Regions from separate parts of the Anaerobacillus sp. 63XJN7_5_ISO-PGPR-S23-430 genome, predicted to be linked through region 2. Evidence: predicted binding sites of a transcription regulator. Region 2 holds the regulator's gene; each other region holds the start of a gene.
The links. The regulator LexA, encoded in region 2, represses DNA repair genes until DNA is damaged. The targets are predictions, from matches to a motif close to CGAACATATGTTCG.
Positions count from the first base shown of each region.

Region 1: a site for LexA is predicted at 6,122-6,135, ahead of uvrB (excinuclease ABC subunit UvrB). Genes of this name have one in related genera too.
Region 3: a site for LexA is predicted at 3,233-3,246, ahead of addB (helicase-exonuclease AddAB subunit AddB). Genes of this name have one in related genera too.

Region 1 covers NZ_CM149686.1:3,551,100-3,561,622, reverse strand. Annotated here, with positions in the region: gene AC0VYJ_RS18640 (murein hydrolase activator EnvC family protein) at 1-446, shown strand, start outside; gene AC0VYJ_RS18635 (S41 family peptidase) at 605-2,044, shown strand; gene AC0VYJ_RS18630 (PDZ domain-containing protein) at 2,293-3,483, shown strand; gene AC0VYJ_RS18625 (hypothetical protein) at 3,778-4,113, shown strand; gene AC0VYJ_RS18620 (acyl-CoA thioesterase) at 4,242-4,769, shown strand; gene AC0VYJ_RS18615 (DUF2198 family protein) at 4,902-5,132, shown strand; gene AC0VYJ_RS18610 (sulfite exporter TauE/SafE family protein) at 5,136-6,002, opposite strand; gene uvrB (excinuclease ABC subunit UvrB) at 6,208-8,184, shown strand; gene uvrA (excinuclease ABC subunit UvrA) at 8,192-10,523, shown strand, end outside.
Region 2 covers NZ_CM149686.1:1,933,783-1,944,305, forward strand. Annotated here, with positions in the region: gene AC0VYJ_RS10360 (DUF11 domain-containing protein) at 1-786, shown strand, start outside; gene AC0VYJ_RS10365 (GNAT family N-acetyltransferase) at 1,007-1,561, shown strand; gene AC0VYJ_RS10370 (Type 1 glutamine amidotransferase-like domain-containing protein) at 1,619-2,254, shown strand; gene AC0VYJ_RS10375 (iron chaperone) at 2,318-2,689, shown strand; gene AC0VYJ_RS10380 (hypothetical protein) at 3,211-4,500, shown strand; gene lexA (transcriptional repressor LexA) at 4,751-5,374, opposite strand; gene yneA (cell division suppressor protein YneA) at 5,526-5,846, shown strand; gene AC0VYJ_RS10395 (YneB family resolvase-like protein) at 5,850-6,500, shown strand; gene AC0VYJ_RS10400 (DUF896 domain-containing protein) at 6,567-6,803, shown strand; gene AC0VYJ_RS10405 (HesB/YadR/YfhF family protein) at 6,921-7,208, shown strand; gene sirA (sporulation inhibitor of replication protein SirA) at 7,369-7,812, shown strand; gene AC0VYJ_RS10415 (YneF family protein) at 7,905-8,132, shown strand; gene AC0VYJ_RS10420 (M15 family metallopeptidase) at 8,247-9,131, shown strand; gene AC0VYJ_RS10425 (cytochrome c biogenesis protein CcdA) at 9,237-9,947, shown strand; gene AC0VYJ_RS10430 (Na(+)/H(+) antiporter subunit B) at 9,968-10,423, shown strand.
Region 3 covers NZ_CM149686.1:1,522,368-1,532,890, forward strand. Annotated here, with positions in the region: gene AC0VYJ_RS08315 (hypothetical protein) at 1-21, shown strand, start outside; gene AC0VYJ_RS08320 (pyridoxamine 5'-phosphate oxidase family protein) at 302-757, shown strand; gene AC0VYJ_RS08325 (TVP38/TMEM64 family protein) at 859-1,485, shown strand; gene AC0VYJ_RS08330 (manganese catalase family protein) at 1,750-2,319, opposite strand; gene AC0VYJ_RS08335 (spore coat protein CotJB) at 2,340-2,603, opposite strand; gene AC0VYJ_RS08340 (spore coat associated protein CotJA) at 2,607-2,822, opposite strand; gene AC0VYJ_RS08345 (hypothetical protein) at 2,934-3,128, opposite strand; gene addB (helicase-exonuclease AddAB subunit AddB) at 3,318-6,818, shown strand; gene addA (helicase-exonuclease AddAB subunit AddA) at 6,802-10,523, shown strand, end outside.

The DNA.
Region 1 (10,523 bases), 1.6 Mb from region 2:
CAAATTCAGCACCGGCGCCAACTCCTGAGCCAGCACCAGCGCCTTCTAGTAACGCAACATTCATTAAGCCTGCTGCTGGTCCAATTACATCTGGATTAGGCCGCCGCTGGGGAACGTTCCACGCAGGAATTGATATTGCTCAAGGTGGTCAAAACCCAGTATCAGCTGCTGCAGATGGAACAGTATTAAAATCTTATCATTCAGATTCATACGGTAATGTAGTATTCTTGACGCATAGTATCAATGGTCAAATGTACACAACAGTGTATGCTCATTTGCAAAATCGCGCAGTTTCTACAGGTCAGTCAGTAAGTCAGGGAACTTACCTTGGTACAATGGGGAATACTGGTCATTCAACTGGACAACATTTACACTTTGAAATTCACAAAGGTTCATGGAACTCTAGTAAGTCAAATGCTGTTGACCCAATGAATTACATTCGATAATTAGATGAGCCTCGCTTCAATGGGCTTTCCCCCTCACAATTTGAGATGGAAACATAATGAAAACAACTGAATCATATAGTACAATAAGATGAAAAGGCATCGCATCGTTATGATGGGGTGCCTTTTCCTTCAAATTAGAAGAGGTGAGTACAATGAAGATACAGGGGAAAGTTGTCGCTTTACTTGTCGTGATCGCCCTCGTAATCGGTTCAGGTGGTACATACGCGGCCTTCACTTTATTACAGGACGAGCCTGAAGGGAGCACTCAATCTTTAACTCTTGGTTCCGGTAATGAAATAGAGACAGAAGAGCTAACGAAAATTAACAAAGCTTATGAATTAATCCAGGATCGCTATGTAAATGATGTCGATCAAAAAGAGTTGTTAGATGGAGCTATTAAAGGAATGGTAGATACTCTTGAAGATCCCTACTCAGTCTATATGGACCCTAAAACAGCCGAGCAATTTAGCCAATCTCTTGGTTCTTCCTTTGAGGGAATCGGGGCGGAAGTGAATATGACTGAGGGAAGAGTAACGATAGTGTCACCTTATAAAGATTCACCTGCTGAGAAAGCAGGCCTCCGTCCGAATGATAAAATCATGACGATCGACGGTGAAAGCACAGAAGGACTTGATTTGTATGATGCCGTATTAAAGATTCGTGGGGAGAAAGGCACGGTTGTCACGCTCGGCGTTCAACGCCCAGGCGCTTCAGAGACTATGAAGGTAGAAGTGACGCGTGATGAGATTCCTATCGAAACGGTCCGTGCAAGTACGGTAAAAGAAAACGGAAAAACAATCGGTGTCTTGCAAATCACTTCATTCTCAGAGGATACAGCTAAAAGCTTCTCAGAAGAGTTGACTAAATTAGAAAAACAGGACATTGATGGTTTGGTACTTGACGTTCGTAATAATCCAGGAGGCCTGTTAAATGTTGTTTCGGATATGGCGGAAGAACTGATTCCTAATGACAAACCTTACGTTCAAATTGAAGATCGTGAAGGAGAGAAACAGCGTTCTGTTTCTACTCTTGAAGAGAAAAAAGATTATCCTGTCGTAGGACTTATTGATCGTGGGAGTGCATCTGCTGCAGAAATTCTTGCCGGAGCGCTTAAAGAAGCAGGCGATTATGATTTAGTCGGTGAAACGTCATTTGGTAAAGGAACGGTTCAATCAACGCTAGACCTTGGAGATGGCAGTAATATTAAGCTGACAATGTTTAAATGGTTAACACCAGATGGCAACTGGATTCATAAAGAAGGAATTGAGCCAACGGTTGAAGCAAAGCAGCCTGATTACTTCTATGTAAATCCATTATCTACTGAAAAGACGTTAGAATTTGATCAGAACAGCGAGCAAGTAGAGTCTGCGCAAATCATGCTCAAAGGCCTTGGTTTTGAACCGGGACGCAAAGACGGTTATTTTAGTGATAAAACAGTTACAGCAGTAAAAGCTTTCCAACGTTCGAATGATATAAATATTACTGGGAAAATAGATGAAAAAACTGCGCAGAAACTTCAGGAAAAAATTATTGATTCCATTCGCAATCCTGATAACGATGTGCAGCTTAAGACAGCGGTGGAGCTCCTTGCTAAATAATTTCAAGAAGGAAATGAACTGTTGATGTCGAAGCTATTCCGCAGGAAATCCTGCGGAATTTTTTTCGACCATGATAAGCACGTTGAACAAGTAGAAGACATTTTCAAAATGAGGTAAACTAGATTGGTTGTCTCATGATTATTTGGCAATGTTAGGGTATTTTCGATAATTCTCTCATGACAGAGTGGAACATTCATATAACATAGCCAGTCATTTAGTAACTGCTAACAAGCATGGAGGAATATAAAATGGACACTTTTGGCCTTTCAATACTTAAGGGAATTATTAGTTTTTTCCTTCATCCCCTCACGTATATTACGATTATTGGAGCATTTATGCTCGGCCTTTCACGAGTAAAACGTGATAGAAGAGATTTTCACACAAGAGTACATGATGTTTTGGACGATGTTCCATTTGCTATCATACCTGGATTATTGATTGGAGCCGCTTTTCTAATACTTAATCTTTTGCTTGGTTTAACGATTCCTTTCAGTACCACCGTAGCAATGAGTCTCGGAGCATTTTTGCTTTTAGTAACAGGACAAATTCGTTTTTTATCACCTGCTTTTGTGTTCATCTTACCTACACTAGCAACGTTTTTTTATACTCCAATCGATCTCGGTAACGATACTCTCAATACGATGCAAGAGGGGATCGGGAATGCATCGCCGATTGCGCTCGCTATTTTAGTTGGCTTTCTAGTATTCATGGAAGGGTTATTCATTACGATGAATGCCGGGAAACAGACGTCACCAAGACTCGTAGAAAGTAAACGTGGAAAGTTAGTGGGGGCCCATGAAGTCCAAAGACTATGGCTTTTACCACTATTCCTCTTCCTTCCAGTCGGTCAGGTTGAATCATTTACATGGTGGCCTCTTCTTGATTTTGGTGCTGGCACCTATGCCTTTATCTTATTGCCATATCCAATTGGCTTTCGAAAGCTTATACACCATGCATTACCCCTTCCAGAGATGAAGAGTAATGGTAGGCAGGTTGCTCTTCTCGGGGGAGCGACGGTCTTAATTGGTCTAATGAGTTACTTTTTGAGTAATAAATGGATTGCATTAGTTGCAATCATTCTAGTGATTCTTGGACGAGCTGGTATTTTACTTCTTCATCGAGGTAAAAATAAGCCTGCCTATTTCAATGAACGAAATAAAGGACTTGTTATTCTCGGAATTCTCCCTGGCTCACCTGCAGATCAAATGAACTTACAAGTTGGCGAAGTCATTTCTAAGGTGAATGGGCTACCTTTAGGAAAAGGTGTGGATTTTTATACGGCTCTTCAACGTAATGCCGCTTTTTGTAAAATGGAAGTGCTTGATGTTAATGGAGAAGTTAGGTTTGAGCAAAAAGCGCTTTATAATAATACTCATCATGAGCTTGGTTTGCTATTTGTAAAAGAAAATCGTTTTGAGGAGCAAGAGGAAGCACAATAATAAACGAATCGTTAGAAGAAGGCTGAGGCTTTCTTCTTTTTTGTTATGCTATTTTTCGTTAAATAGCAAAAGTTATGTTTCTCTTTGTCACTTATAGAATTAAACCTATTTCAACAATAAAGTTGTACTTGTTTCTATGCCATTTAGTTATAGGTTCTATTCAAGAAATATATGGAAGTTAGAAAACCGTTTCATCCCTTGGATGATTGCGTTTACAGTGTTTTTCTATGTCTTGTATGTTAGCAAAACGCTTGCTACACTTTGATCATTCTTAACGTAAAGGAGCATGTCGCAATGACTGGAGAAAAGCAGTTGCAGCAACAATTAATGGATCTTAATGAAAGAGAAATGAAGTTGCTTCAAAAGTTTGAAATAGAGCGTGAGACAATTATGAATCAAATGCACGGTAGCGCGTCTGTCGTTACAAGAGCTCCAATTTCCGAAATCGTAGAAACCCTTGAACGTTCTCAAGTGGCGATGGGGCCGCTTTATCTGACAGATCTACTAGAGAAGCATTATAGAATCACTATTTCAAAGTCATCCCTTTTTAATATCCTTGAAATGCTCGCAGAGTCAAAAGATTATCCTATTACTCGGATTAGTGAAAAAGGATTTAAATATAGTAAATAAACTATAAAGGGTTGAATTTTGTCATTTGTTACTAACAACACAGATTTACTCGATTAGGGTAGTGTATTAGCAGAGCCATTAAGAAAGAAAAGGTGATTAGAATGGACAATGTATTCGAAGATACAAATATGAAGTCTACCAATGAGTCAAGAACGGCTAAAGCAACCGTAGTCAATCCGACTCATACAAATATTCATGGAACATTATTTGGGGGTCAACTGATGGCCTTCATTGATGACGTTGCTCTTATTTCAGCAACTCGTCATTCAAGAAGACCCTGTGTAACAGCATCAACTGATTCAGTGGATTTTCTTCATCCGATTAATCAAGGAGACATTGTTTGTCTTGAATCCATGGTGACGTGGACACACAAAACATCAATGGAGGTTTTTGTTAAAGCAATTGCAGAGAAAATGTTCACTGGTGAACGTCACGTATGTGCGACTGCGCTGTTAACATTTGTAGCCCTTGATGAAGAAGGAAATCCAGTTGAGGTACCAGGTGTTTACCCTGAAACAGAAGAGGAGAAATTCTTGAATGAAACAGCTGTTGAACGAAAAGAGATTCGTAAAGGTCGCAAAGGTGAAAGTAGAAAGCTAGCTCGTGAATTTGGAACTCCAAAGCCCTGGGATGCAGCTCAGTTTACTACATTGTAAAGTCGTTTCTTATCCTATGTGATAAGAAACGACTTTACAATGATGAGTTTTCTTTTCTGATCATAGCATTCTCTCCCTAACTTGTTGTAAGATGGGGGGAGAAGTTGTGATTAGAGAGGGGAACTTACCAGTATGCAAGGAATATTAATTGCTTTATTCGTTCCGGCAATTATCATGGTCGTGTTTACGCGAGTTACATATAATACTTACGTTAGTTTCGGGTTAACGATTTTATTTATGTGGGCTGTGTTTGGTGGAATCGATCATCCGATACATTTGATTGTCTTAACGATTTTGTCAGCGCTTGTTGGATTTTATTTTTCAATGAAAACACAAAAACAAAATAAGAAAAAAATGAAGTAGCGCCTATTTTAAAAAGAATAGGCGCTTCTTTTTCGTCCAATACTGGTAAATGAAGAGACACATTAGGCAAATAATATAGAGAAATAGAATGAGTAGGCCTGAAATCGACTGATGGAATAGCTGTAATAGAATACTAACTAACGTAAAAAAGTAAAGAATGCCAAGAAGATTTTTTAATGTGGTTTCAGTGAAAGAATCTGTCATTCCTGCTCCGATTCTAGCTCCAATGATCGCTCCAATCACTAAGAGAATGGCAAGGGTGATCGGAATGGTAACCGTTTGAATATATGAGAAGAAACCGGTCAATACAATGAAGAAGATGGAAGTTAAAGATGTACCCACTGCAAGTCGTGGCGGAAGACGTAGTACATGAATTAATAGTGGTACCATGACAAAACCGCCCCCCACTCCAAGAGTAGAAGAAATAAATCCGCCTAGTAAGCCGATTAAAATTGTTCGAAGAGGGGAAACAGAAATAGAAACATTTTCTTCATCTATAGTTTGTCCTTTGGAAAGCATGGATATGGAAAAGTATGCGAGAAGAACGATATATAAGATTGAGATAACTGGACCATCGATTTTGCTCTCTTCCAAATATAAGACAAGTGGTTTAGCAACCTGTGTTCCGATCATGCCACTAATCGATAGAAAAAGAGTCACTTTCCATAGAATTCTTTTACTTTGAATATACTTCAAAGATCCAGAAATCGAAGTGCTCATGCTATAAAGAAGGCTAATGGTGATTGCTGTTGCAGGTGAATAACCAAGTAACAAAAGAATAGGTGTGAGGAGAAATCCCCCGCCTACGCCAAAAAATCCTGAGACAGCACCGATTGAGAGGCCAAGTGGTAAAGCCCATAAAAGCAGCAATGTTAAAACTCCTTTGTAGTAAAACTTAGTACTGCGTGAATTCCGCTACACTGTGAATCAACCTTTAACAGCATACAATAGTTTTGTATGAAGAGAAAGATAACCTTGAAAATAAAATGCGAATATCAGTTCGCTTTAATTGAAGTTTAAACCATATTCTGTGATATAATAAGTGACATGGATGATAGGAACGGAGGCGAAGATGGTGGAAAAAAAGTTCGAGTTGGTATCTGATTATGAGCCTCAAGGCGACCAGCCTGAAGCCATTAAGAAACTTGTACAAGGTGTTCATAATAATGAACGCCACCAAACGTTGCTCGGCGCAACAGGAACTGGTAAAACGTTCACAATGTCTAACGTGATACAAGAGGTGAATAAACCGACCCTCATTATTGCGCACAATAAAACGCTTGCTGGTCAATTATATAGTGAATTTAAGGAGTACTTTCCGCATAACGCTGTGGAATATTTTGTAAGCTATTATGATTATTATCAACCAGAAGCGTACATACCTCAATCGGATACATTCATCGAAAAAGATGCAAGTATTAATGACGAAATAGATAAACTACGACATTCTGCAACATCAAGTTTGTTTGAGCGTAATGACGTCATTATTGTAGCAAGTGTTTCTTGTATTTATGGTCTTGGTAATCCAGAGGAATACAGAAGTCTAGTACTTTCAATTCGAAAAGGAATGGAAAAAGATCGTGATCAACTGTTGCGCGATATGGTCGATATTCAATATTCCCGGAATGATATTAATTTCACACGTGGTACGTTCCGCGTTAGAGGAGACGTTGTGGAAATTTTCCCTGTCTCACGAGATGAACACTGTATTCGCGTCGAATTTTTTGGAGATGAAATTGATCGAATTACTGAAGTGAATTCCCTAACAGGTGAAATTCTTGGAGAAAGAGAGCACGTGGCTATATTCCCGGCTTCCCACTTCGTTACCCGTGAAGAAAAGTTAAAAATCGCGATACAGCGAATTGAAGCTGAGCTTGAAGAGAGACTGAAGATTTTAAATGAAGAAGGCAAACTTCTTGAAGCTCAGCGTCTTGAACAGCGAACGAGATACGATATTGAAATGATGGCTGAAATGGGCTTTTGTTCAGGAATTGAAAACTATTCTAGACATTTGACACTAAGAGAAGCAGGAGCAACGCCATATACATTAATGGACTACTTTCCAGATGATTTCTTAATTATGGTTGATGAATCTCACGTTACGCTTCCCCAAGTAAGAGGAATGTACAATGGAGATCAGGCAAGAAAAGGTGTGCTAGTGGATCATGGCTTCCGCTTACTATCAGCAAAAGACAATCGCCCTCTTCGTTTTGAAGAATTTGAAGAGAAGGCTCATCAATTTGTTTATGTATCTGCAACGCCAGGGACCTATGAAGAAGAGCATTCAACCAAAGTCGTCGAACAAATTATTCGCCCAACCGGTCTTCTTGATCCGACGATTGAAATTCGTCCAATCGAAGGTCAGATTGATGACCTATTAGATGAAATCAATCAGCGGTCTGCACGTAATGAACGGGTACTTGTGACGACGCTCACGAAAAAGATGTCAGAGGATTTAACGGATTATTTGCTTGAAATGGGGGTAAAGGTACGATACCTTCACTCTGAAATAAAGACTCTCGAAAGAATTGAAATTATTCGTGATCTCCGATTAGGTGTATTTGATGTTCTTGTTGGTATTAACCTTCTAAGGGAAGGTCTCGATATCCCAGAAGTATCTCTTGTTACAATTTTAGATGCAGATAAGGAAGGGTTCTTACGATCTGAGCGTTCTTTAATTCAAACAATCGGACGTGCTGCTCGAAATTCAGGTGGCCATGTTATCTTGTATGCTGATAAAATCACCAATTCAATGGAAGTGGCAATGAATGAAACGAGTCGTAGAAGAGAAATTCAACAAGAATACAACGAAAAATACGGCATTACGCCTACAACAATTCAAAAGAAAGTGCGTGAAGGTATAAGAGCAACGGTTGCAGCTGAAGATGGAGAAGAATACAAGATTCCTAAGCAAGGTAAGATGACGAAGCAAGAGCGTGCTAAAGTGATTGAAAATGTGGAAACTGAAATGAAGGAAGCTGCACGAGAACTGAATTTCGAACGTGCTGCAGAACTTCGTGACCTACTATTAGAGCTTAAAGCGGAAGGATGACGAACAGATGGCAAACGATGAGATCGTCGTCAAAGGGGCCAGAGCCCATAATTTAAAAAATATAGATGTATCGATCCCAAGAGATAAGCTTGTTGTTGTAACAGGCTTGTCAGGATCAGGGAAATCATCTCTAGCATTTGATACGATTTATGCAGAAGGACAGAGACGGTATGTTGAATCGTTATCAGCATATGCAAGACAATTCCTTGGACAGATGGATAAGCCGGATGTAGATGCTATTGAAGGTCTGTCTCCCGCCATTTCCATTGATCAAAAGACAACGAGTCGTAACCCTCGTTCAACGGTTGGAACGGTAACCGAGATTTATGACTACCTCCGTCTCCTATTTGCAAGAATCGGACGTCCTGTTTGTCCACGTCATGGCGTAGAAATTACGTCACAGACGATCGAGCAAATGGTTGATCGGATACTGACTTATGAAGAGCGAACTAAGCTCCAAATTCTATCCCCAGTCGTTTCAGGTCGTAAAGGCGAACATGTGAAAGTATTAGAAGATATTAAGAAGCAAGGCTATGTTCGCGTACGAGTAGATGGAGAGATGATGGAAGTTGCGGATGAGATCTCGCTAGAAAAAAACAAGAAACATTCCATTGAAGTTGTGATTGATCGTATTGTAGTGAAAGAAGGCGTTCAATCAAGATTAGCAGATTCACTTGAAACCGCCCTTAATCTTGGTGGTGGCCAGGTGATCGTAGATGTGATGGGGCAGGAAGAGCTTCTTTTCAATCAGCATCATTCCTGTCCGTACTGTGGTTTTTCAATCGGGGAATTGGAGCCGAGATTATTTTCTTTTAACAGTCCATTTGGTGCTTGTCCTTCTTGTGACGGCTTAGGACTGAAACTTGAAGTGGATCTTGACCTAGTCATACCGGATTGGGACAAATCCCTTCGAGAACATGCCATTGCACCTTGGGAGCCGGTAAGTTCCAATTACTACCCGCAGCTACTTCAAAGTGTTTGTAATCATTTTGGAATTGATATGGATACCCCAGTAGACAAAATTCCTAGAGCACAGCTCGATAAAGTGCTTTATGGTAGCGATGGGGAAAAAGTTTACTTCCGTTATGAAAATGATTTTGGGCAGGTTCGTGAAAATAACGTTCCTTTTGAAGGAGTTATTCCAAACGTTGAACGACGCTATCGTGAAACTAGTTCTGATTATATCCGTGAGCAAATGGAAGCCTATATGGCACAAAAACCTTGTCCAACTTGTAAAGGTTATCGATTAAAGAAAGAAGCTCGCTCTGTCTTAATTAATGGGAAGCATATTGGCGAAGCAACGGAGTATGCGATTAAAGATGCTGCTGGCTTTTTTGATCAGTTAGATTTAACTGCAAAAGAAGCTACAATCGGGAAAATGATTTTACGAGAAATCCAGGATCGACTTGGCTTCCTTGTCAATGTTGGTTTGGATTATTTAACGCTTAACCGATCAGCTGGTACATTATCCGGTGGTGAAGCGCAGCGGATTAGACTTGCAACACAGGTTGGATCAAGATTAATGGGTGTACTGTATATATTGGATGAACCGTCTATCGGACTACATCAGCGTGATAACGATCGTTTAATATCAACGCTTCAGAACATGAGGGATCTTGGAAATACACTTATCGTTGTGGAGCATGATGAAGATACGATGTTAGCAGCAGATCATATTATTGATATTGGACCTGGTGCAGGAGCCCACGGTGGATATATTACGTCAGAAGGCTCGCCTGCTGAAATAATGGATGACCAGGATTCTTTAACAGGGGAATATTTATCAGGCAAGAAATTTATCCCTGTTCCGAGTGAGCGTCGAAAACCAGACGGTCGATATATTGAAATAGTAGGGGCAAAAGAAAATAATCTAAAAAACACTAAGGCGAAGATTCCAATTGGATTATTCACCTGTGTAACGGGTGTATCTGGCTCTGGTAAAAGTACACTTATTAATGAAATTTTATATAAGGCACTTGCTCAGAAACTCCATAAAGCAAAGGATAAACCAGGTGAGCATAAGAAAATAAATGGACTCGAGAATGTGGATAAAGTCATTGATATCGATCAGTCTCCAATTGGCCGCACGCCACGTTCAAATCCTGCAACATATACAGGAGTTTTTGATGACATTCGTGATGTTTTTGCACAAACAAATGAAGCGAAAGTTCGCGGGTATAAGAAGGGACGATTCAGCTTTAACGTCAAAGGTGGACGTTGTGAAGCCTGTCGTGGTGATGGGATTATTAAAATTGAAATGCACTTCTTGCCAGACGTTTATGTGCCGTGTGAAGTATGTCATGGCAAACGCTATAATCGTGAAACGCTTGAAATTGAAT
Region 2 (10,523 bases):
ACTCCACCTAGTGGTGACGTAGAAGCAAGAGTGCTCTTGAGTGCACAAGAGGGTGACGCGAATATTACTGGGGACCAGGCAGAATTTGGGGTAGATGCATTTACGCTAACGAATCTGTCAGGGCCACGTAATCCAGCATTAAATTTCTTTGGTTCACAGATAACGGACGATTCAGGAAACATTGATATTAGTGGTTCTTATGGAGACCGCAATCATATACCAGGTACTCCAGGTACAAACATATTTGCTGGAAGACAGGGATGGGACATCAGTAATGTGGATGCGACCAACTATTTACCTAACAACCAGGCCTCTGCGTTATTTCGATTTAGTTCCACAGGTGATCTTTATATGCCGAATGCGCTAGGCGTCCAGATTGACTTTGGGGAAGCAGATTTAGAATTGGATAAAGAAGTGAGTAAAACAATCTCCTACGCTGGAGACGTTTTAACATACACCGTTACAATAACAAACGATGGCGTGGTAGAAGCTGACAATGCTTTTTTTGAGGATCTTCTTTCTGATGGTTCAGAGTTTATTCCAGATACGGTGAAGATAGACGGCATTACCCAACCAGGTTTTGACCCGGCGGTGGGCTTCCCATTAGATCCAATTCCGGCGGGAGATTCCCGTGTAATTACCTATAAGATACGTGTTGGTAGTAAGTGCTTTATTATTAATGAAGCAACTCTTACGTATAGCTGCGGTAAAGTAGCAACTAGTAATTCAGTGATTACAACAGCTTGTCAGCGGTGTTGCGGGGATGACGGTGGGTGTTGCTGTTAATGAAAGGGTGCTGTATTCATGCTCAGCATCCTTTTTTACGTTCGCTAAAATTATAGAGATTTACTACCCTATCGGTGATTGTAAACAAACTGATTGCTAGATAGAAATATTTTTGAGAAACAGAATGAATAAAAGATGGCATTATTCTAAATTTTTTGAAATAATTGGTATTAATTAGCTTTCTATATATTTATGAATAAGGAAAAGGTGGGGGTATCGTATGTTTAGTTTAAAAGTGAATGAAGAGGTCTCCTTAAAGTTACTTCAAATGGAAGATGCGCAAGAGCTATTTGAATTGGTTGACCATTCAAGAGATTATTTAAGGGAGTGGCTTCCCTGGGTGGACAATATGAAAGAAAAAGAGGATTATATGCCAGTGATTGAAATGTGGCTAAAACAGTTTTCTTCACATGATGGATTTCAAGCAGGTATTGTGTACAATGAAAGATTAGCAGGCGTGGTAGGATTCCATGGCATCGATTGGTCTAACAAGAAAACGAGTATTGGCTATTGGCTATCAGATAAGTTCCAGGGTAAGGGGATTATGACAGCTGCCGTTAATGAACTAATTGTCCAGGCATTTGAAGTATACAAATTGAACCGAATTGAAATACAGTGCGGGATAGAGAATAAAAAAAGTCAGGGAATTCCGAGACGTCTTGGTTTTAAACCCGATGGAATCATAAAAGACGCTGAATATTTGTACGATCACTTTCATGACACCATCCTGTACAGTCTTCTCGCGAAAGAATGGAATGAATATCGTGAGAGTTAATAAACGCACAGAATTTAAATTGACTATAGCGTATAGGGGTATGAATGAGGTGTATTAATGGGAAAGTTGTATTTTTATAGCGATCAAGTAAATGAAACACCCGGCAACCGTAGATTAGATGGATTACTGTTTAGTGGTGGAAACAAAAAGATTAGCTACATACCTTCAACGGAGGATAAAGAAAAGCATTATTTTGGAGCTAAAGTGAATTATTATCGAAACTATGGAATCGAGAATATCATGTTTTTCGATTTATACAGTGAATTTGAACCTATGAAAATAGATGAATTATTGAGTTCAGATATAATCCATCTCTCAGCAGGTAATCCGCTAGAATTTAGTAAGGCTCTCAATCATCGGCATATGGATCATGTTCTTTTAGATTTCTATAATCGCGGAGGAATTCTTGTTGGGGTGAGCGGAGGAGCGGTTCAACTCGGTAGATCTACAAAGCTATTTCAGATGTATACAGAAAAAACTAGCGAGGCGGTGCACCAAACTATGGGTCTTGTCGATTTCGAGTTTTTACCTCACTACAATCGCTGGAGTTCAGATTATAAGAGTAAAGTTTGGGAGTACGCTAAGAGAACAGGAACAACTGTTTATGCAGCTAATGACGGCGATGGAATTATTTTTGAAGAGGGTAAACTACAAATGATTGGTGATATAGTAGTGATGAATAGTGAGTTGTAATGGCACTATCTCAGTGAGATATGGTACATCACTACAATTGCTTGTTTTATAGGAGGACTAAAAATGGATGTATTTGAAGAATATCTAGCAAAGATAGAGAACCTGCAGCACCGAGAGCGAACGGAACAAATTTTGACCTGGGTACAAAATGAATTTCCAAACCTGGTGCCGAAAATTGCCTGGAATCAGCCAATGTTTACAGATCACGGAACATTTATTATTGCCTTTAGCGTAGCAAAACATCATTTGGCTGTTGCCCCTGAAAAGACTGGAATTGTTCATTTTTCTGAAGAAATGAAACTTGCTGGCTATAATCACACTAAACAACTAATGCGTATTCCGTGGGGTAATTCAGTTGATTTTTCTTTACTTAAAAAAATGATCGAATTCAATATTCATGATAAGGCAGACTGTTCAACTTTTTGGCGCAAGTGAATAAATAGACGGGACAGGCTTCTATTTGGACCAACCGCTTGGTAGTCGCTATGTGAGATTAACGTTTAAAACTAAATGAGGTTCATATATGGTCAACGGGAACCCTTCTATTTATTTTTGTCCATATTGGCATCATTATGTGACTCATCGGGATAGCGGCTTCTGTTATGAAATTACAGGTAAGTTCTGAAAAAATACACGTGTATAAATTAAGTAATAATAAATTACGGGGTAGGGCAAGTTCCATCAGCGAGCTTGCTCCTTTTTAGTACAAATTAATTCAGTCTGGAAAAATCGAAAAAGGCTAGAAATGCAGTTCATTAAATGATAGGTAAGCTTATCTATATGTCGAAAGATGCAGAGAAAACGTCACGGTTTTCTTTAACATAAGTCTGTTATCCATACATGATCCACTTCGAATGATTCATTTTTGATCAGAATACTTGTAATAGTTTGAAAAATACAACCTCATATCTCTAAAATAGAAGATAGTTCAACTAGAAGAGGAGGAAAAAAGACATATGAAATCTAGGAAATGGAAATATGGAATTGCGCTTTTTATTGTAGGGATATTAACTTTCGGTTTCTTACCGTTAACTGGAAGTGCCAAAGGTGATTGCTTTAACACTGATGCGGCGCTAACACCAGAGGAGCAGCGAATGGAAGACGGTGCCCCAATCCCACAGCAAATTATGGATAAGGCGGAGTTTACAGTTTTTGCGGATGAATTTAAGGAAGATTTGTGCAAAGCGAAAAGTGTAAAAAAAGCAGAGAAAGTGATCGAAAAGCATGGTGAGAAGCTGTGGGAGACGGCTGTTGCTCGAGCTCAGGGAGAACGAAATGATTTAGGGGAACTAGATCGTTATGATGATCGCCCGCTTTATTGGACTCGATTACATATGACTGCTGCCCTAAGGCAATGGGAACCATCATATACAGTAACGGAGAAAAAGCAAGAAGAACTGATGAAGAAACTAGAGTACACCTCAAGGGGAATTACTTCTATTGATTTTCCAAAAGGGAAGAAAGTTAAGCGCGTTTTAGTAAGCGGATTTGATCCATACCGTTTAGAACAGGAATTTAGGAGATCAAACCCTTCTGGCGCTGCAGCGCTTCAGATGGATGGGAAAGTCGTTATGACGGAAGAAGGTCCAGCTTTTATTCAAGCAGCGAATTTTCCGGTACGATGGGATGATTTTGATGAAGGAATCGTTGAAGATACTTTTGGACCTTACCTGGTTAATAGTAAAGAGCAGGTGGATCTCATGATGACAATCAGTCAAGGTGGTCCAAAAGCTATGACCATCGAAGGGTTTGCCGGGAGATGGCGCACAGGGGTTGGAAACACTCTTGAAGATCGCTCAGAAGTTATTCCGACAGTGAGCAATTGGCCGATGCCTGAAAAACTGCCGGAATTTATTGAAACAACGCTTCCTTACAAGGAAATGATTGCAGCCAATACTGGACCATGGCCGGTAGAAAGAGGCGATGAAGTATGCGAATGGCTCGCACCAGAATATCGTGATAAACCGTATGAGTGCCATGAAGGGGGTCCGACTGAAGGATCAAAAGCTCGTAAAGGAGGAGGCGGAAGCTACTTATCGAATGAAAGTCAGTACCGATCCAATCGCGTGCGAATTGGGATAGGAGCTTATGATATTCCGGGTGGACACCTTCACGTAGCCGCTCAGGAGTACTATCCTGAAGATCCTTCCGTTTATATCACTGATGAGTTCCAAAAGTTCCGTCAGGCGACAGTAGATCAAACAGTTGAATTAGTTATAGCGGCTTCAGAGGCTGCTGAAAAGTAACCGTTTAAGAATTATGTTAGAAGTATACAAAACCGCCCTTTATTTAAATGAAGGGCGGTTTTGTATAGCCTTTAAGAGTTAAAAGTAGGTAGGTGAGGTTGGTTGTAATGTAAAGCTACACCCCTATGCTCTTCAAACTGCGATCATTTACACAGACGGAGGGGTTAATAAATAAAAGAAGAGAAGAAGCTCGTATTGATATAGCCCAGAAAGCTTATATAACATAAAAAAAGAAGCGCACGCAGCGCTTCTAGTGAATGGAGCGAAAGACCCCAATTACTTTACCAAGAATAGAAACGGAATCAAGAATGATCGGTTCCATCGATGAGTTTTCCGGTTGAAGTCGGAAGTAGTTGCTTTCTTTAAAGAATCGTTTAACAGTTGCTTCAGCTTCATCTGTCATCGCGACAACAATATCACCGTTATTTGCAGTTGGTTGTTGCTTCACAATAACCATATCACCGTTATAAATACCAGCTTCGATCATACTATCCCCTTCAATCACTAGAATAAAGGTATGTTCTTCATCCTGTGCAAACTGTTCTGGAAGCGGGAAGTATTCTTCTACATTTTCAATGGCAGTGATGGGTTGACCAGCAGTTACTTTACCAATGACGGGAACGTTTACAGTATGTTGACGAGGAATATCGATCGTTTCATCAAGACCAAGCACTTCGATGGCTCTTGGTTTTGTTGGGTCTCGTCTGATATACCCTTTTTTCTCGAGTCTTGCCAGGTGGCCATGGACAGTGGAGCTTGAAGCAAGTCCAACAGCTTCGCCAATTTCTCTTACGGAGGGTGGATAACCCTTTTGCTTAACTTCGACTTTAATAAAGTCCAGAATGTCCTGCTGACGCTTTGATAGTTTCATAATATCTGGCACCTCGTTCCAATCTATCTATTTGTTAGTAGTATACCAGAATTTTTGTTCGCATACAAACATAAGTTCGAAGAAATTAGTTGACACGAACAGAGGTTCTGATATACTAAAAACAGAACAAATATTCGCATATGGGGTGATTGGGATGAGAAAGCAAGCTGGGGGCTTGTCTGGAGTTGATTTTCTTGTCATTATATCTTTTGTAGCTGTGTTAATTATTGTGTTTCTATCTTTGCGAACAGCTGCAGCTGAGGAGTATGATCGTTATACAACGGTACAATTGGAGCAGGGAGATACTGTTTTAGAAATTGCGGAAGAATACCGTACTGCTCATGAGTTGTCTGATCGGAAGTTCGTCAGTTGGGTTGAAGAAGTGAATAGCATTGATGCAAACCGAATTACAGCAGGAGATACTCTCATCATCCCTGTTGAAGCGAACGCTACCGCACTTGGGGGTAAAGAATAAAGTATGAACGCCGTTATTTATTGTCGGGTAAGCACAAAGAAAGAAGCACAGGAGTCTTCTCTTGCCAGGCAAAAAGAAGAACTACAACGATTTGCATCACAGTCAGGTTTTATTATACAGCGCTTGATTGAAGAAAAGCACAGCGGGTATGACATTGATCGTGATGGCATACTTGAGGTGCTTGACTTATTGAAAGAGGGGCATGTTGAGGCATTGCTCATTCAAGATGAAACAAGACTTGGGAGAGGGAATGCAAAGATCGCTCTTCTACATGCCGTCCATAAATATGGAGGGACGATTTATACAGTGAATCAAAACGGAGAACTTCAATTGTCGGAATCTGATTCGATGGTTCTTGAGATCGTTAGTATCGTTGAAGAATTTCAGCGCAAGCTTCATAATCTGAAAATTAAACGTGGAATGGACAAGGCGGTTAAAGAAGGCTATCGACCACAGCGAAACCTCAGCCATCAAAATCAAGGTGGGCGTGAGCGGGTGGAAGTTCCAATCGAAGAAATTGTTAATCTACGAAACCGTGGTCTTACGTTTAATGAGATAGCTGCAACGCTTAAAGGATTTGGACATCACGCTTCGAAAGCAACGGTACATAGACGTTATCAGGAATATGTTGACGAGCAGAACGAGAAGCACTAAACTTGTCTATGTTCAAAACATGCGTTAGCATGTGAGATACAAGTTTCAGTAAAGGAGCTATTTTACATGCCTTTTGAAGATAAACTCCAAAGAATTAACGAGCTATCTCGTAAAGCAAAAGAGTCATCATTAACAGAAGATGAGAAAAAAGAACAGAAAAAGCTACGTAAGGAATATTTAGCAAATTTCCGTTCTTCTTTCAAAAACCAACTTCATTCTATAAAAGTTGTGGATGAAGAAGGCACAGATGTAACACCTGAAAAGCTTAAGGAAAGCAAGAAAAACCGTCGCTTTCTTCAGTAGAAAATAGCCTAATTTTGCGAAAAGCAAAATTAGGCTATTTTTATGGTTGCAATTTTTCAAATATTCGTTATACTGTACTATAACAAGATGTACTAATACAAAACGGAGAGGGCGGATATGATGTTTGTTGTAACTGATTCTGCAGCTGAGTTTTACAAAAATGAAATGGAACTTGGTAACGGTGATTGCTTGAGGTTATTCGTACGCTACGCAGGGAGTGGAGACAGCGGAGGTTTTTCTCTTGGGGTCATGTCTGATAAGCCTTCATATGATGATTATAAGCAAGAAATTGGAGGAGTTACGTACTTCGTTCGACCGGACGATCAATGGTTTGTTGATCGAATGAAGCTTGATTATGATGAGAGATCCGGCGGTGTTCTTTGTGACCTGCCGAGTATGGCATAGCATTCTAAAGACCTGTACTATAACATATATGTTATAGTACAGGTCTTTTTGATTTCGACAAAACTAGTGAAGGCTAGCTTCCATGTATAGACAATCATTTTATGAGAACTCATTTATACTTTCTTTTATATGAGTGGATTCTTGGGCAGGGGGGAGTTATATGAGGCATTACGAAATGTACTTCGTTAAGCAGCACATTGCAGAACAATATGCTGGTAAGGAGCATCTGTTGTATCAACTTTTCCTCGAAAGGAAGCGGGCCATACAGGCTGATCAGAAAGAGCTTCTAGAAAAACAGGTAGCCTTTATTACAGAGCCTGTGGAAGAAGAAGAACTAAATACCTGTTTGGTCAATGAATTGGGTGGCTTTCGCACGTATGAATATAAAAATGAAGGGCATCGATTGTGTATTAAACAATCTAAAAGTGATGCATCTTTATTTGTAAGAAGCGAGAAGATAAATATATATGCTAGCGGATCAAACGAGGCTGAAACAGTCTTTTTTGAAGTGATACGAAAATTAACTCCTTCGTTCTTTGCGATTGACTTCCAATCCGGTCGATACGGGTGGCTTAACCCGATTAAACAACAGAAACTAGTTTGAATAAACTCCTACTATTTTAATAGACGTTATTGTATAATCATTAAGGGTTGTAGTACACTATTGGAAGAGAAAGAATAAGGAGGAAATCTAGAATGTGGTGGATGTACACGCTTGTGGGCGTGCTAGCGTTGATTGCTGGAGTAGCACTTGGCTTTTTTATTGCCCGCAAATATATGATGGACTATTTAAAGAAGAATCCCCCTATTAATGAAAATATGCTTCGTGTAATGATGATGCAAATGGGGCAAAAACCTTCTCAGAAGAAGATTAATCAGATGATGAAGGCTATGAATAGTCAAATGACAAACAACGATAAATAGCTTATTGAGCACTCTGGTAACAGAGTGCTTTTTGTATGGAGTAATTTTGGTTGACGGGTCTAATTGGTGTGATGGTATGATAGATTAGACTATAAAAAATCAGGAAGTGTTCACATGACAATGAAAAATTTAGTAGTAGCAACAGGTCTTTCGTTCGCGCTTTTAGCCGGATGCCAGGCGGGAGATGACGAGCAAACGTCTAACCAGACAGAGAATCAGTCACAGAATGATGGACAGACGAATAACGGCTCCTCGAATAGTATTGAAAATAATGATGGAAACCAAAACAATAACAAGCAAAATGATAGCAGCAAGAAAGAAGATGAAGAAAGCGATCAAAGCGATGAGGCCAAAAAGGATAAATCAGCAGCGTATCCAACGATGGCTGAAACAGTTGAGAAAAATGGAGAGAATTTAACTGTAACGAATCCAGACAGTATTTATGTTGTGGCAAATAAAGAGCGAAATCTACCTTCAGACTTTGTGCCCCAAAATCTTGTGGAACCGGATGTTTCTTCATACGCACCAAAAGATGATCCTAAAAGGTTGATGGTCAAGGAAGCGGCTACAGCGCTTGAAAAAATGTTTGCCGGTGCAAAGAAAGATGGATTTGAATTAAAAGCTGTCTCTGGCTACCGCTCCTATGAGCGACAGGAAGCTATTTTTGCTTATAATGCTGAACAGCGTGGAGAAGAAGTAGCGAACCAGGTTAGCGCTCAGGCGGGGCAGAGTGAACATCAGACGGGATTAACGATGGATATTAGCACGCCTTCTCTAGGAAGCTCTCTTACCGAAGAATTTGGCAATACGCCAGAAGGTAAGTGGGTAGCAGAGCATGCGCATGAATATGGCTTTGTTGTTCGTTACTTAAAAGGAAAAGAAGATATCACTGGCTATCAGTATGAGCCATGGCACGTTCGGTATGTGGGCAAGGAAGCGGCTTCTGATGTTCATGAAGCGGGCGTTACGCTTGAAGAATTTTTCTCTGAAGAAAAATAGTTATGGAATGTTCATAGTTTGAATAAGATAAATCGTTTACAATAGAGGTTGAAATGGTAACGACATGCACATGATAAGATCATGCATTAGACAGGGAGTAATTTAATGGCAGATTTGAACTTGTTTTTAGCGTTCGGAGCCGGCTTTTTATCGTTCATCTCACCGTGTGTGCTACCGCTTTATCCAGCGTTTATTTCTTATATCACTGGGGTATCCGTTGACGACCTGAAAGAAGAACGAGGAATGATGCAGAAAAGGGCAATTCTTCATACGATCTTCTTTTTAATAGGGTTTTCAATTATTTTCCTCGTATTAGGGATGTCAACATCGCTCGTTGGAAATTTATTTATTCAGTACAAAGAGCTGCTTCGTCAAGTTGGAGCCATTTTGATTGTGGTATTTGGACTTGTAGTAGTAGGTTTTTGGACACCGAACTTTCTAATGAAAGATCGCAGGTTAAAAATTCGAAACCGCCCATCTGGCTTTGTTGGATCGATTTTAATTGGGATGGGTTTTGCGGCAGGTTGGACACCTTGTACAGGGCCGATTTTAGCTGCGGTTATTGCGTTGGGTGTTTCAAACCCTGGAGCTGGCTTCATGTACATGGTAGCTTATACGCTTGGTTTTTCTGTTCCATTTTTCATTCTGTCCTTTTTTATCGGTCGAATGCACTGGATTAAGAAAAATAGCCGGTTCATCATGAAGGCTGGCGGGTACTTAATGATTGTAATGGGAATCTTGCTTTACTTTAACTTTATGACAATGTTTACATCGTTCCTTGTAAATAACCTGTTTGGTGGATTTCAAGGATTTTAATAAAGAAAGGGTGTAGAAGTGTGAAGGGGACAAATGACCTTATACTTAAAACGACGACTACGATTATCGTCTTTATTATTCTAGGATTTTCAATATACTTATTCTTCGCTGGCCATAATGCACCTGGTGGAGGTTTCATCGGAGGACTTATGTCGGCGGGTGCTCTGGTGCTTCTTTATATTTCTTATGGCTTTAAAACCATGAATAAGGTCATCCGCATTGATTTTAAGAACTTTATTCCGATCGGTCTTCTGATTGCTGTTCTCACTGGCGTCGGTTCCTTTCTTTTTGGACAGCCGTTCTTGAGTCAGACAGACGCGTACTTTGAGCTTCCGATTCTCGGTCATTCTCACCTCGCGACAGCAATGTTATTTGACCTAGGTGTTTATTTTACGGTTGTCGGTGTTACGATGACGATTATCCTAAGCATTGCGGCAGATGAAGGCGAAGAAGAACTTTCAAAAGTAAATGGTTAATGTGAAAAGAACGGTTGTGCACCGTTCTTTTTTTCATGCGCTTGTATTTTTTGTCTCTTCCACATACAATGGAAATGATGGGTAGTACGGTATAGGTGAG
Region 3 (10,523 bases), 410 kb from region 2:
AAAATGAATGAAAAAAAATAATTTATTTTCAAATTTGTAGTTTGGTTTTTTGACATTCGGGAATATTCTTTATCAAACCCCCTAAGTAGTTTGAAAGTGATTTTCCCCCTGTTAGCCGTGCTCACGTGAGTACGGCTTTTTTTTATATGTTAGCTTATATTAATCATCAATGAGTTTCATTAATATAGTCTTCTTTATACAATAAATTCGGTTTGAAATGGTGAAGCGTTTCCATTAAGAGGGATTCGTGGTAATCTTTTAGGAAAGCAATAGATCAAAGAAATTGAAAGGATGAGACATTTTGGCGAAGAAGGGGAATATGACAGAGCTAACAGAAGATCTTGTAACCTTTTTAGAAGGAGAAAAGCTTGTAATGCTTGCAACGATTGATCATGAAAGCCATACACCCAATGTATCAGCGATATCATGGGTGAAAAGCTTAGATAAAAATAATATTCGCTTTTCTGTGACTTCTAACTCAAGAACAATTCAAAATGTCAAACAGCATTCTAATGTTGTCTTTACAATAATCGGATTGGAAACGGTATATTCCATTCACGGAAAAGCTTCTATCCTAGAGGAAGCGATGCAAGGAGTGTCACTGAAGCTTGCTAAGATTAATGTGGAAGTTACTCAAGTCGCAGAAAGCATGTTCTGGGGTGCGAAAATAACGGCAGAACCACAATATGAAAAAACATATAACCAAAAGAAAGCGGAAGCTCTTGATGAAGAAGTGTACGAAGCGTTGTTAAAATAGACGAGACTTTCTTATCATAATCTTTTGTGATTTAATAAAGGAAATAAGCATTATGTGCTTTCGCAGTGACGTATGCATCAGGAAACGAGGTTGATTCCCATATGGAATGGGAAATGATTAAAGACTTTTTGAATGAAGAAACAATCAGAGAGTGGCTAGGTCAGTATCGTGCACTTGGTCCTTTGCCTGGAATTTTGCTACCAATGCTTGAGGCTGTGATTCCCATATTGCCCCTTTTTCTTTTTGTAGCAGGAAACGCGGCTGCGTATGGATTCTGGTATGGCTCTTTACTTTCATGGCTTGGTGCATCTCTTGGCGCTTTGATCGTTTTTATAGTGGTCAGAAAGCTTGCTAGACAGCGCTTCATGCGAGTGATTACAAAACATGCCAAAATCGAAAAAACACTTCGCTGGATCGAGCGGCATGGATTTGGGATGGTATTTCTTCTGCTTTGTTTTCCATTTACGCCATCAGCTTTAATCAATGTCGTTGCGGGTCTGTCAAATATGAGCATTAGAAGCTTTGTACTCGCCGTTTTACTAGGGAAAATGGTGATGATATCGATCGTGTCTTTTATTGGACATGATGTCTTCGCCCTGATCCATCGTCCTTTGGAGATGGTGCTGATTCTCGCTGCCATAGTTGTATTATGGGGAGCAGGCAAACTAATTGAAGTCAAATTGAATCAACGCCCGAGAAAACATCGTACTGAAGATCATGTGAGATAAAGGAAAAGCCATGCCCGAAAGGGGATGGCTTTTGCGTGTTATTGTTTATTTGGTTTTAAGCTTTTAGTGCCTGTGTAGGGTAAACGGGCGCATCCGCTTTTCATGTCTAGCTGCCGTGTCTAACCGCCCACATCCGCATTTCGTGTCTAGCTGCAGCGCCCAGCCTCTCGATCGCTTCACCCTCTAAAATGAACACAAAGAGCGTGTTCTTTTTAGAGGGTTCCAGCGCTTGTCGAGGCTATACGTGCGCTTCCGCATTTCGTTTTAAAATATCCTTTTCTTATCTCTTTCTTCTTTAAGTATTTCAACGGCTTCTCTGAAGCGTTGGGAGTGGATGATTTCTCGTTCTCTTAGGAAGGCGAGGGAGTCGTTTAGGTCTGGGTCGTCTGAGAGATCGATGATCCATTGGTAGGTGGCCCTTGCTTTTTCTTCTGCGGCGATGTCTTCGTATAGGTCGGCGATTGGATCGCCTTTGGCGGCGATGTAGCTTGCTGTCCATGGGACGCCAGCGGCATTGGAGTAGTATAGGGAACTGTCATGATTAGCATAGTGGGCGCCGAGTCCAGCTTCTTTCATTTGATCTGCTGTTGCGTCTTTTGTGAGTTTATAGATCATTGTAGCGATCATTTCGAGATGAGCAAATTCTTCTGTGCCGATATCGGTTAATAACCCGACGACCTTATCTGGAATGGTATACCGTTGATTCAAATAACGGAGGGCTGCTGCTAGTTCACCATCAGCACCGCCATATTGCTCAATCAAAAATTTGGCAAGCATGGGGTTACATGTACTGACTTTAACGGGATATTGCAATTTCTTTTCATATAGCCACATTGAGGTTCACCCTTTCCAGACTAGACTTGCCATGGCCACGGTGCGTCGCCCCAATTCCATGGGTAGTTTGAATAGCTGTTGCCGTATTGCTGAAGGGGACCATATTCCTTTTCATAGCGTTTCTTAAGATGCTTACTTCTTTTGGCATATTCATTGAATTGTTGAATGGCTTCGTAGTCATCCGGGTGTGTATCAAGGTAAAGAGTCAGTTCAACGAGAACGAAATCAGTGGCCTGCAGTTCCTCTAACAGCTCATAGTAGGCTTTCGGTAGCTGTTTAGACATGTTTTACTCCCCCTGCTTTGAAGGATAAGGATAGGGATCATAGAAGGCTTTCCAGAGAGTACCTCGAGAGAGAGCTTCACGTGCGGAATATTGCTCCAGTCCTGGGGGCTGAAATCCCATATAAAGATTAGGAGGAGTGGAGTAAGACTTCACTCGAATAGGAGGACATGGATCAAATGGACTAACATAAGGCTCGTAATACTTTCTGTGGGTATACATCGTTGACCTCCTTCTATACAAATCTCTACTCTTTAGATGTATGAAGTTATGAAAGAAACATGATTTCTAAATAAAGAAGCACCCCCTAAAGTGGGAGTGCTCCTCATCTTTTTACATTTTATTAACCGTATTGTTCCACGTAGCAAGCATATTCTTTAGGTCATGAAGATCTGATTTAAATGGATAGTTCGATGCAACACTTCTTTTTTGACCTTCGTCGAGCTTTTCGTAGCTATGCACAAATTCGGTCATGTCTCTTGTTAGTCTATTTAGCTCCCACTTAAATGTTTCGAATTCTTTTTCCATTGTCAAAACTCCTTTGTAAATATGTTCTTATATTTGATATACCCTGACGGACCATTCTAAAAACCATCGAGTGTTATAATTTACAAATAATGTCGCTTTAGATGCGAACGTATTTTCTTGTCTTGCTATCCAATTGAAGAAAAACATGAGATAATAGACAAAGAATATACGGTGTAGGAGGTAGAATACATGGCGGTACAGTTTGTGATTGGTCGGTCTGGAAGTGGAAAAACAGAGCATTGCTTATCTGAAATGCAGCAAGAATTGATCGATCGCCCGCTTGGTGAAGATATGATCTATCTTGTACCAGAGCAAATGACTTTTCAATCAGAATATGAACTAGTACATAATAGAGGGTTAAAAGGAATGATTCGTGCTCAGGTTTTTAGTTTTACAAGACTGGCATGGAAAGTTCTTCAAGAAACGGGAGGGATGGCCCGCCCACACTTAACAAGCGTAGGAACAAGTATGATGTTACGTCATATCATCGAAGAGAATAAACAGAAGCTAAGAATTTATCAGCGTTCTTCTGAAAAAACAGGGTATGTGGAACATCTGAATAACATGGTAACAGAGTTTAAACGGTATTGTCTTGAACCGGAAGATATAAAACGTTTTGCGGATGATCTTTATGATGAAGATGAGCGAAGCTTACTTCGAGATAAGCTCTATGATCTTCACCTTGTTTATGATGCTTTTCAGAAGGAAATGCTCGGGTTTTATCTTGATTCGGAAGACTATTTGGCATTGCTTGCTGAGAAAATCGAAGCGTCAAGCTACCTAGAGGGTGCCTCTATCTGGATTGATGGTTTTCATAGTTTTACACCTCAAGAGCTTCTTGTGCTTCAGGCTTTAATAAAAAAAGGAACAAACCTTACAGTTACCATCACGATGGATCCCGAGATGAATCCTTCAAGCATTCATGAACTGGATCTCTTTCATGAGCCAGCGAAAACATATCAAACTCTTCAAGGACTTGCGCATGAAGAGGGGGCTGCTATTAAAGAACCGATAATTCTAGCTGATCAAAAGCGCTATAACAATAGTGAACTTGCTCATTTAGAAGCCAACTATGGTGAACGACCACCAGTTCTTTATAATGGAAGTCTTCAGCATATTCAAGTGCATCATGCGGTGAATATCCGTTCCGAAGTTGAAGCGGCAGCGCGTGAAACGCTTAGATTAGTACGCGATGAGGGCTATCGATATAGAGACATTTCAGTCATGGTACGTAACATGGCTTCTTATTATGAACTTGTCGAAACGATCTATGCCGATCACGGTATTCCTATTTTTTCTGACCAAAAGAGAACGATGCTGCATCACCCGCTAATTGAATTAATAAGGTCCAGTCTAGATATAATTCAATATAACTGGCGCTATGAATCTGTGTTTCGCTGTGTCAAAACAGAATTGCTTTTTCCTGACGATACAGAAGAAAGTATCGAAACCATTCGCGAGCGCATGGATGAACTCGAAAATTATGTAATTGCTAAAGGCATTAAGGGCTATCGCTGGAAAACGGATGAGCGCTTTAAAGCAAATATCTACCGACAGCTCGAAGATGATGAAACGGTCACCTCAGATGACCTCGAAAAAATGGAAGATCGATTAAATGAAACGAAAGAATGGATTGTTACACCGCTCGAGAAGTTTGAAAGAAAAATGACGAAAGCAAAAACCGTTCGCGAAATGTGTGAAATTCTTTATTATCTTCTAGAGAATAGTCATGCTGCAGAAAAAATAGATCGATTGAAGGTACAAGCAGAAGAAGCAGGTCAGCTTTCGAAAGCACGGGAGCATGATCAAGTTTGGGATGCTGTTATTGCACTGCTTGATGAAACGGTTGAATTGATTGGTGATCAAAAACTTTCGATAGAACAATTTACGAAACTTCTTGAAGCTGGAATGGAAAACATGAAATTTGCCCTCGTACCTGCTTCACTTGATCAAGTTGTGATCGGTAGCATTGATCGAACGAGATTTACTGATGTGAAGTGTGGTTTTTTGCTAGGTGTCAATGAAGGAGTTTTACCATCAAGAATACAGGAAGATGGGCTTTTGAACGAACAGGATCGAGAAAAGCTAGAGGATCAGGGGATCCAGCTGGCACCTGGATTAAAGCGACGTCTTTTAGACGAAGAATTTTTAATTTACCATTCCTTGTCAACGCCCTCTGATGCTCTTTGGGTAAGTTGTCCTCTTGCAGATGAAGAAGGAAAGGGATTGCAGCCTTCTATTGTGATGAATCGATTGAAAGAGATGTTCCCTGAACTTAACATTGGTTTGAAATTTGCTGAACCAGGTGAAGAATTGAAAGAAGAACTATCGTTTATAACGAACCCGGCGAAGACAATTGGTAGATTAACAGGTCAGCTTCGTCAATGGCATCGAGGCTATCCAATTGATCCGATCTGGTGGGATGCCTATAATTGGTTCGTTACAGCGTCTTCACAAGAGAATCGAGTTCGATTGATTGAAAGTCTTTTTTATCGTAACAAAGCAGATCGTCTGACAGAAGACACGAGTAGAAAACTGTATGGTTCAAAGATTCAAACAAGTGTTTCTAGAATGGAAAGATATAAATCCTGTGCCTTTTCGCAATTTGCTTCTCATGGTTTACGGTTGAAAGAACGGTCAACATTTAAGCTTGAAGCTCCAGACATTGGCCAGTTATTCCACGCTGCGCTAAATATGATGGCTGAAACAATTAAGCAGCGTCATTGGGATTGGGCCAAGCTTTCATCGAATCAATATTATGAACTATCAGGTCAAATCGTAGAGCAACTTGCACCGAAATTGCAAAATGAAATTCTATTAAGTTCAAATCGCTATCACTATATAATGAGAAAACTTTCTCAGGTAGTAGGTCGAGCCTCTTCCGTTCTCGGTCAACAAGCGAAGAAAAGCGGTTTTCAGCCAGCGGGGCTCGAACTAGGATTTGGCCCAAACCAGGATTTGCCACCAATCGAGTTTACGCTTAAGAATGGGGTGAAAATCCAGCTGATCGGACGAGTGGACCGCGTTGATCAGGCGCTAAATGGAGAGGAGCTTCTGCTCAGAATTATTGACTACAAATCAAGTGGAACTTCTCTTGATCTCTCAGAAGTTTACTTTGGCTTAGCGCTTCAGATGCTAACGTATCTGGATGTTGTGATTACAAACGCAAACATTTGGCTCGGTCGTGATGCAACGGCAGCTGGAATGCTGTACTTCCACGTTCATAATCCAATGTTGCAGGCATCAGCGCCAGGACAAGCTGCTCTTCAACAGGAACTTTTCAAAAAGTTTAAGATGAAGGGTCTTCTTCTAGCTGACAAAGATGTCGTAAGCTTGATGGATCAGGACATTGAGAAGAAAAAATCTGACATTATTCCAGCCGCCTTAAAGAAAGACGGTACTTTTTATAAAAATTCTTCTGTTTTATCTTCCGATGATTTTCAGGCGCTCAGGTCATTCACACGGCAAACCATACAAACGATTGGAACAGAAATATCAGACGGACGTATCGATATCGATCCTTACAAGATGAAGGATCGCATCCCATGCACATTCTGTTCCTATCGCTCATTTTGTCAATTTGATCAGGCGATGGAGGATAATGACTATCGACCGATTACTGTTCAGGATGATGAAACAATACTGAGACGGATGAGAGAGGAGGCGAACGGGAATGACGATAATGAATAAACCCGAAGGCTCGAAATGGACAGACGAACAATGGGAAGCTATTGCTGCTCGTGATCAAGACGTTCTCGTAGCAGCTGCAGCTGGGTCGGGGAAAACGGCTGTTTTAGTTGAACGAATTATTAGGCGTCTTGCTGATGAGAATGATCCTGCTGAAGTTGATCGAATTCTTGTCGTAACGTTTACAAATGCTGCAGCGGCTGAAATGAGACATCGAATCGGGGAGGCTCTTGAAGAAAAGTTAAAAGAAGACCCATCTTCCCTTTATTTAAGAAGACAGCTTTCGATGTTGAATCGCGCTTCTATTTCAACGCTTCATTCTTTTTGTATGGAAGTGCTTCGACGCTATTATTACGAAATTGATCTTGATCCAGCCTTTAGAGTAGCGGATCAAACCGAAGCGGCATTGCTTCGTGAAGAAGCAATGGAAGAACTTTTCGAAGAGCATTATAGCAAGAAAGAGAATGAGGCTTTTTATGACCTTGTTGATCGCTACAGTAGTGATCGTAGTGATGTGGATCTTCAGCTTCTTGTAGAAAGACTCTATCATTTCTCTTCTAGTCACCCATGGCCAGAGCAATGGTTGCAAGAGAGTGTCGCCGTATATGAAGAAGCGAGTGAAAAAGCGTTTGATGAATTGGTCTGGGTAGAGGAAATAAAAAAAGATGTCATTCTTCAGCTTGAAGGTATGCGTGAAATGCAGGAGAAGGCCATTTCTCTTTCTAATGCACCAGGCGGGCCAGAGCCATACCTTGAGATGTTAGAAATGGAACGTGAAATGACGGAAAGGCTTCTATCAGCTTCCGCTCAAACGTGGCAGGAGCTCAAAAATGAGTTTGAACAAATAACGTTTGGTCGCTTAAAGCCTTGCAAAGGGGATCAATATGATCCTGAAATGATTGATACAGTAAAGGGCCTTCGTGATCGTGTCAAAAAGACCATCCAAAGTTTAAAAGAAGAGCTATTCCAAAGAAACCCTGAGGAATATGTAGAAGACATCGTTCAACTTGCTCCTGTACTAGGAACGTTATCTTCTCTTGTAAATGAATTTAGATACAAGTATACGGAGCTAAAAAAAGAAAAAGGGCTTGTGGATTACAGTGACCTTGAGCATTATTGTCTTTCTATTTTGTTAGATGATCGTTCTACTCCCGAGCACCCGGTCCCATCGAGTGCTGCTCGTGAATATCAAACACAATTTGCTGAAGTATTGATCGATGAATACCAGGATACGAACTCTGTTCAGGAAACCATCCTGAATGCCATTAGCAGAACTTCTGACTTAGGTGGGAACCGCTTCATGGTAGGGGACGTGAAGCAAAGTATTTACCGTTTTAGACTAGCAGAACCTGGGTTGTTCCTCTCTAAGTATAAGACGTTTGGTCGATCGTCTGACGAGCCATCGAAACGAATTGATCTTGCGCGCAATTTTCGTAGTCGAGAAGAAGTGTTGAATAGTACGAATTTTATCTTCAAACAAATTATGGACGAGCGTGTTGGAGAGATAGAGTACGATGAAGCAGCTGAGCTCATTCCTGGCGCAGAATACCCTAAGTCTGAAACGGTTGTTCCGGAAGTTCATATTATTGATAAGAGCGCTCAGAAAGACGAAGACGAAGAAGAAACTGAAAAGGTTCAGCTTGAGGCTCGGCTTATTGCCTCTAATATTAAAGATATGATGGGGAAGAGTGAAAGCGAACGAACAAAAGTGTACGACCGGAAAGAAGATCGTATGAGACCAATCCAGTATAGGGATATGGTGATTTTAATGCGTGCAACAGCAAGCTGGGCACCTGTGATCATGGAAGAATTAAAGCAAGCTGGCATCCCATCTTATTCAGATCTTGCAACAGGATATTTTGAAGCAACAGAAGTTGCCATTATGATGAGTCTTCTTAATGTTATCGATAATCCTTATCAGGATATTCCGCTTGCCTCCGTGCTTCGTTCACCCATTATCGGGTTAACAGAGGAAGAGCTTTCCCTTATTCGTATCAATGAGAAACATTCAAGTTATTATCTTGCCTTACGATCTTATTGTGAGACTGAGTCGAACAAGCTATCGGAGACATTATCGAAGTTCATCACAAACTTGAACAGGTGGCGAGAAGCGGCAAGGCAGTCTTCTTTAAGTGAGTTGATTTGGCAGCTTTATCGAGAAACGAACTATTATGAATTTGTTGGTGGAATGCCTGCCGGCTTGCAGCGACAGGCGAATTTACGAGCGCTGTATGATCGGGCAAGACAATACGAAGCGACTTCGTTTCGTGGCCTATTTCGCTTTCTGCGTTTTATTGACAGAATGAAAGAGCGTGGGAGTGATCTCGGAACTGCGCGCGCTCTTGGAGAACAAGAGGACGTTGTCCGAGTGATGACCATTCACAAAAGCAAAGGACTTGAATTTCCTGTCGTCTTTATTGCAGGAATTGCAAAGCAATTTAATATGAGAGATATGGCCAATCAAATGCTGATGCATAAAGAATTTGGTCTTGCTACAAAATTCATTGATCCAGTTCAGAGGATTAGTTATCCGACATTGCCTTACTTTACACTGCAAAAGCGGATGAAGCTTGAGCTACTTGCTGAAGAAATGCGAGTTCTTTATGTTGCGTTAACGAGAGCGAAAGAGAAATTAATTTTAGTTGGAACGGTAAATGATTGGGAGAAAGAACGATTGTCATGGGCAGGAGCAGCTGGAGATGAGTGGCTGCTATCGGATTACGAACGATCGAAAGGGAAGACCTATCTGAGCTGGATTGGACCCGCTATTATGAGACATAAAGATCTCGCTTCTATATCTGAAGGAATGGCGAATTTTTCAAAACATGATGAGGTATTTCAACATCCGGCACGGTGGTTACTCACTCTTCATAACGCTTCGTCCTTCGCTGAGATTGAAGCAGAAGATGTTCATAAACATCGGGAATATGAAATGTTACTACAGAAGAAAGAGCCTATTCCTGAAGTTAGCTCCTATAAAGATGAGGTGAACCACCGTCTTGATTGGACTTATCCTCATCAAGCAGCGTCTGAAACAAGGTCGAAACAATCCGTTACAGAAGTGAAGCGCCAACGTGAGATCTTTCAAGATGAACGAAGTGATGACAAGCTAGTCAAAGGATTTAGCCAATCACTGAAAGAGCGACCTCGCTTTCTTCAAAGTAAGCAGTTAACGCCTGCTGAGCGGGGAACGGCGATGCACATTGTCATGCAGCACCTTGATTTGCAAAAGTGGCATGATCGTGAAGACATTAACGAGTTAGTCGCCAAACTTGAGCATAAGGAATTGTTAACGACTGAACAGGGACGAGCCATTGATGTCGAGCAAATTCATCAATTAATGGATTCAGAGCTCGGGCAGAAAATGAGAAATGCAGCTGAAATATATAAAGAGGTCCCTTTCAGCCTAGGAGTAGATTCAAAATGGATCTATCCTGAATTTGAAGGAGATCAAGAGACGGTAGTTCTACAGGGTGTGATTGATTGTATTCTTCGCGATCAAAACGGTGATTTAGTGCTAGTCGATTACAAAACAGACGTGATAGCGAATCGTTTTACTTCTGATGAACAAGCAATGGAGACAATGAAACGGCGCTATACAACACAGCTACAATTATATGAAAAAGCCATTAATGAGATCTGGAAGGTGCCTTGTAAGGAGAAAATATTATTCTTCTTTGACGGAGGTCGATCTCTCTTAATCGATTA